2 regions of the Insulibacter thermoxylanivorax genome follow, and region 1 is predicted to be linked to the other one. Evidence: predicted binding sites of a transcription regulator. Region 1 holds the regulator's gene; the other holds the start of a gene.
What was found. The regulator LexA, encoded in region 1, represses DNA repair genes until DNA is damaged. The targets are predictions, from matches to a motif close to CGAACATATGTTCG.
Positions count from the first base shown of each region.

Region 2: a site for LexA is predicted at 1,750-1,763, ahead of recA (recombinase RecA). Genes of this name have one in related genera too.

Region 1 covers NZ_BMAQ01000014.1:57,242-60,673, forward strand. The annotation lists gene PRECH8_RS07760 (DUF896 domain-containing protein) at 33-224, opposite strand; gene PRECH8_RS07765 (LysM peptidoglycan-binding domain-containing protein) at 500-958, opposite strand; gene lexA (transcriptional repressor LexA) at 1,151-1,771, shown strand; gene PRECH8_RS07775 (hypothetical protein) at 2,002-2,193, opposite strand; gene glnA (type I glutamate--ammonia ligase) at 2,432-3,432, opposite strand, start outside.
Region 2 covers NZ_BMAQ01000006.1:66,049-69,480, reverse strand. The annotation lists gene PRECH8_RS04695 (competence/damage-inducible protein A) at 1-1,057, shown strand, start outside; gene recA (recombinase RecA) at 1,835-2,887, shown strand; gene PRECH8_RS04685 (regulatory protein RecX) at 3,092-3,432, shown strand, end outside.

The DNA.
Region 1 (3,432 bases):
TCCCTGTGATCCAATAGGAAGCGTATGATCCGTTAATGCTTGAGCTGATCATCCGAATCCACGAAACGAATGTTCTCCAGATGCCCGCGCAGCGAAGCGCGGATCCCTTCAAGATACAGCTTGCGAAGCTTCTTCTGTTCGACAAGCTCCTCAGTGGTCAGTCCAACGGTCTTCTGTTTCTTGAATAGTTCATTAATGCGTCTAATCTGCTCGTCTGTGATCATCGTCTTGGCTCCCTCCTGTGTACATATCAATACTTTGACATCCGCCATGGGGAAAGTCAAGAGAACCCGCACAGCAGGCATTAGCCATAGAAAAACCGCCTTGCTGAGAGGCGGTTGTGTCGCGATTATTCGTTAGTTGATCATGATCCCAGAGGATGGCTCCTCTTACTCCTCGATGCTTCAAAAAAAGCAATGCTGAACGTTCGCGCTGGCTGATCCAGTTCAAAGATGGCATATGATCGATTCGAGATCCTCCATCCCGCTGCCCCCAGCGGTTATGGCAGCCTCAGCAGCATCCCCTCATACAGTATGCTGCCCGTTAAGCCGTTCATGTCCTTCAATCGTCCGATGTAATCATGGATATGGACGTGCTTAGGTTTATGTTCTCTGGCAATCTTCCATAAAGTATCACCGGCTTGCACTTTCACCGTGGCCCCCTGTTCAAATCCGCTGTCCCCTGGGTTTCCCTCATCGCCGCCGTATGGCTGAATCTGATCGACCCTCGCTTCAGCATAAGGATTCGCAGCCGATGAAGCGAATACGGAACTATTGCCTATAAGCATGCCGATCAATATGCCTAAGAACAAAACGGTCAAGATAACGGCTGTCATCTTGCGGTTCATAAAAAATAAAGCATAATGCCTGTGACGGCCGCGCTGGCCTCGTTTCGTCTTCGATCTATGATGGTGGTCATGTTCCGTTCCCATATATCCCAAAACAGTCACTGCAACCATAGATACATCCTCCAAACATTTGTTCTGGTTATATCATAATACGAACAAACGTTTGTGTCAATAAGAAATATGAAAAAGTTAGAAAGACCGTGATGAATATAAATAAGTAAAAACTCGAACTTATGTTTGTACGAACTGCGGTTCTGTGTTATTATTTACCTAGGAGAATCCAGTAAACGGAGTGATTACAATATGACCAAGCTATCGAGCAGACAGCAAGCAATCCTTGATTTTATTAAACACGAAGTACGCACCAAGGGTTACCCTCCCTCCGTCAGAGAGATCGGTGAAGCGGTTGGCTTGGCCTCCAGTTCTACGGTTCATGGTCATCTCGACCGCCTGGAGAAGAAAGGCCTCATCCGCCGGGATGCTACGAAACCCCGCGCGATTGAGATCACGGACGGTTCTCTGGACAGCAATGTCTTCCCTGAATCCGTTGCACGCGTACCGCTCATCGGCAAGGTAACTGCTGGCGTTCCAATATTAGCTACCGAGAATATCGAGGATTACTATCCACTGCCTGCTCATATGGTCGGCGACCATACGGTATTCATGTTAGCCGTCGTCGGCGACAGCATGATCGAGGCAGGCATCCATGACGGAGACTATGTCATCGTCCGCCAGCAATCAACGGCGAACAACGGCGATATCGTAGTGGCGATGACCGAGGATGATGAAGCGACGGTGAAGCGGTTCTACAAGGAAAGCGACCATATTCGCTTACAGCCGGAGAACTCAGCCATGGAACCGATTCGCTTGCGCAATGTGAAGATTCTCGGCAAGGTCATCGGACTTTATAGGGAGATCTATTAATCACAAGCAGATCGGCAGTGCAATAGCGCTGCCGATTGTTCATGTGATGGGCAATGCCCCAAGGACAAAAACCTTCGATCGAGTTCTTCTCCTTCACTTCTCGGTCTATATTGATTAGGACAATAACCGCAAAAAGCTGGCTGTGCATGGATCATTATTAAGAAAACTCGTATAAAACTATCCGGACTTGCCGAGGCTTAAAACGCGCCGAACCAGAGCATCTCCATCGATCATGCCGAAAGCGGAAATAAAGCGAGGATCTGATCCATATGGAAGGTGCGATATCCCCGTTTCTCCTGATCATAGGCGAGCACGAGGCTGCCCTTCACGCGGTGAACGGTGACGATCCGCTTACTGCATCTGTGCATCCGATCCATATAGATGAGCTCCACACTTCTGCCGATATAGCGATCCATCCTCATCATGTCCCCCTCCTGGGCTTATGGACTGAGCGAGATTCAGCGGTCATCGTGTGATCCAACATTCATGCGAACATACATTCTGTCTCTTATCTATATTATATACTCGAATATACGTTCGCATTCAATGGGAATGATCAAATTTTTCTCGTGTTCCATCATGCACAGCAAAAAAAGACTGCCAATCGTGGGAATCGGCAGTCTAAAGATAAGGGCTTGTCCGTTTTATCTTAATATGTCCTTAATATAAAGTCATGTATTGGTCGCGTTCCCATTGATGAACATGGGTACGGTACATATCGTATTCGATCTCTTTGAGTTCGAGGAAATTCGTCAAGGCATGTTCGCCGAGGGCGTCACACATCACTTCATCGCGCACGAGTTCATCGATCGCTTCCCGCAGCGACTTCGGCAGGCTGGGGATGCCGTTCTGGATGCGCTCTTCCTCGGACATGATATAGATATTGCGATCCACCGGCTCCGGCAGTTCCATCTTCTTCTCGATACCATCCAAACCGGCGCGCAGCATAACCGCGAGAGCTAGATAAGGATTGGCCGATGGATCGGGACTGCGCACCTCGATGCGCGTGCTTAAGCCGCGGGAGGCAGGGATGCGGATCATCGGGCTGCGGTTGCTTGCCGACCAAGCCACATAGCAGGGCGCTTCATAACCGGGTACGAGGCGTTTGTAGGAATTGACCGTCGGGTTCGTCACCGCGGTGAAGGCCCGCGCATGGTACAAGATGCCCGCCATGTATTGACGCGCGGTCTCGCTTAGACCCAGTTCATCATCCGGATCGTAGAAAGCATTGGTATCGCCCTTGAACAGCGAGAGATGGCAGTGCATCCCGGAGCCGTTCATCCCGAACAGCGGCTTCGGCATGAATGTGGCATGCAAGCCGTGCTGTCTGGCGATGGTCTTCACGACGAGTTTGAAGGTCTGGATCTGATCCGCGGCCGTTACGGCGTCCGCATATTTGAAGTCGATCTCGTGCTGTCCCGGGGATACTTCATGATGGGAGGCCTCGATCTCGAAGCCCATCTCCATAAGCGTCAACACGATCTCACGCCGGCAGTTCTCCCCGAGGTCCGTAGGCGCAAGATCGAAATATCCGCCGTGATCATTCAGCTCCAGAGTCGGGGCCCCGCGCTCATCGGTCTTAAACAGGAAAAACTCCGGTTCCGGACCGACATTCATCGCGGTGAACCCCATCTCTTCGGCGATCTTCAGGTTCCGCTTCA
Region 2 (3,432 bases), on a different contig from region 1:
CGGGCTGGGACCGACACAGGATGATATCACCAAGGAAGTACTGGCTGAATATACGGGGCGCAAATTATTGATGCATGAGCCGACCTTGGAATCGATTGCCGAATATTATGCTGTTCGCGGCTTAACCATGACGGATAATAATGCTCGGCAAGCGATGATATTATCCGAAGCAGATGTTCTCCCGAACGACAACGGTATGGCTGTCGGCGTTGCTCTAACCCATGAAGGAAAGCATTGGCTGCTGCTGCCTGGACCGCCGCGCGAGATGAAGGTGATGTTCGAGCGGTATGCAGTTCCATGGATCCAGTCGCGGAACGGATCGGCAGAAGCTTTGTATTCGATCACCTTAAAGTTCTCAGGAATCGGCGAATCAGCTTTGGAACAGGAGTTGATCGATCTCATCGATGGGCAGACGGATCCAACGATCGCACCATATGCGAAAGATGGGGAAGTGGCTGTTAGGCTGTCTACGAAGGCGCCAAGTCAAGAAAAAGCCGAAGCAAAGCTGCAGCCGACGATCGAAGCGATCGCAGGCCGCGTCGGTCGTTATCTTTATGCGGAGCGGGATATTCCCTTAGAACAGGCCGTCGTTGAATGGTTGCAGCAAACTGGACAAACGGTAGCCGCTGCGGAAAGCTGCACCGGCGGATTAGTCGGACAATTGCTTACCAGTATACCGGGAAGTTCGCAAGTATACGCAGGTGGAGTGATCAGCTATTCCGCTCGCGCGAAGCACGAACAACTTGGCGTAAGCGAGGAGACCATCGCGAAGCACGGTACGATCAGCTCAGAGACCGCTGAGGAGATGGCGCTCGGGGCAAGGCGGGCCTTCCATACAGATTGGGCAGTTGCGGTTACCGGCGTTGCCGGGCCGGGGCCATCCGAAGGTAAATCGCCGGGCACCGTATTCATCGCAGTAGCCGGCGAGGCGGGAGTCTGCTCCTATGCCCTGCGGCTCGCCGGGGATCGCGAGATGATTCGGCTGCGTGCGGCGAAGTCGGTGCTCTATCGTCTTTGGCAGCATTTGAAAGAGGGAGCGGCCGGGGCGGGTGATTGAGGCATCATTTAGGATGATCGGTTTAGGATGATCGATGCTAATACGGACGAATACGATGGGTCACTGCAGACAGGTGTGACCGAGTCGTGAGACGCTAAAATGTGTCGATACAGTGTGCGTACTGGCGCGACTCAGTCGTGAGCCGACAAATTATGCCGTTTCAGTGTGCAGACAGACGTGACCACGTGTTAAGATTGCAAAATCCGTTATATCTGCTTGCGGAAGAGCGCGGGCCTCTATGCGGAACGAAAATAAGATCGTCATAGCATCGCTATACAACAAACACAAAAATGTACATAAAACTTCTTGTCTATTGAAATTTCTGTATGATATAATCAAACTTAGCGGAAGAACCGTAGCAACTGCTCGCCAGATGCTGCGGTTTTTTTGTTGCCGGCAACTGTTTGTTCTATACAACCAACATACGCTCAACTTATCTGGGTTCAAATGATAGACATTTCACTGATCTCCTTCGACGGATACTGATTTGCGTCAACTGATATGCATACAACCGAAGCATCGATCGCTGACCCACATCGACAGATCAGCGAACATAGACATATATACGCCTTAGCCGATACCATCCCATGCGCGCTGATTCACATACATATGCATATCACTTATGCATATCATCAGTTCCTGTCACACACCAGCCACAGACACGCATTCAAGGTGCATATGATTTAATAAACCGAATGTATGTTCGAAAAGTACTTGGCAAGGACCGAGAAAGACGGTATCATATACGTATAATTGATAGAAAAGGGAAGTGAGCTTGTGACAGATCGTCAAGCTGCATTAGAGATGGCATTGCGCCAGATTGAGAAACAATTCGGTAAAGGATCTATTATGAAACTGGGCGAGAACGCTCAAATGCAGGTAGAAACGGTGTCCAGCGGTGCGTTGGCACTGGATATAGCCCTCGGCGTTGGAGGTTTCCCCCGCGGGCGGATCATTGAGATCTATGGACCGGAATCCTCCGGTAAGACGACGGTCGCTTTGCATGCGATCGCAGAAGTGCAGAAAGTTGGCGGACAAGCAGCCTTCATCGATGCGGAGCACGCGTTGGATCCGTTATACGCTCGCAATTTGGGCGTGAATATCGATGAATTGCTGCTCTCTCAGCCGGATACCGGAGAACAGGCTTTGGAGATCGCAGAGGCACTCGTACGAAGCGGTGCGATCGACATCATCGTGATCGACTCCGTTGCCGCACTCGTACCGAAGGCTGAGATCGAGGGGGATATGGGAGATTCCCATGTCGGCTTGCAGGCGCGCCTGATGTCCCAAGCGCTGCGTAAGCTGTCGGGTGCGATCAGCAAGTCGAAGACCATCGCCATCTTCATTAACCAGCTGCGAGAGAAGGTCGGCATCATGTTCGGCAATCCCGAGACGACGCCGGGGGGCCGCGCTCTGAAGTTCTATTCTTCCGTTCGTCTTGAGGTAAGAAGAGTGGAGTCGATCAAACAAGGCAGCGAAGTGATCGGCAACCGGACTCGCATCAAGGTTGTTAAGAACAAGGTGGCGCCTCCGTTCAAACAAGCTGAAGTTGACATCATGTACGGGGAAGGAATTTCCCGTGAGGGCAGCATCATTGATATCGGCACGGATCTCGATATCGTGCAGAAGAGCGGCGCGTGGTACTCTTTTGATGGAGAACGACTCGGTCAAGGGCGTGAGAACGCGAAGCAATACTTAAAGGATAATCCAGACATCGCTCAACTCATCGAGAGTCGCATCCGCGAAGTGACCACGATCAAAGGGATTTCGGCGACCTTCAGTGCCGGCGATGACGCTGAAGAATTTGCAGATGAACTGGAACTCGAATAAAACCTGTTCATTTGCTGCGAATAAGAGTACAATGTAAAGGGCAGAAGTTCGTAATCAGCCTGCACGCATGCCGATTCGGTGCGTTGATTGCGGACTTTCTTCCCTTTTATTTTTATGTGATTGATCTGAAATAAGGAGTGGCCGATGGACAATACAAGGTTCATGGGAGATCGTTTGAAAGCTGGAATGGGAAAATCTCATGGCATGAAAGCTGACATGGCAGATCTGCGCAGCGAACTGCCGCAGGAAGATCAAACAGAGTACGAGATTACGCGGGTCGAACAGCATCTCAGGAAGGCCGGGCATTATGATATCTATCTGAACGGAGAGTTCGCCTATACGGTGCATGAAGATACGTTGGTGACGATGCAACTGCTTAAAGGACGGAAACTGGATGCTGCGGATTTGGCTCGGCTTGAACAGGAAGAACGTATCAATGAAGCGATGGACAGGGCGCTCCGCTGGCTCGCGGGTAGACCGCATACCGAGCAGGAGATCGTGAACAAATTACGGCGAGCGGGATTCGAACAAGAAGATGTTATCGA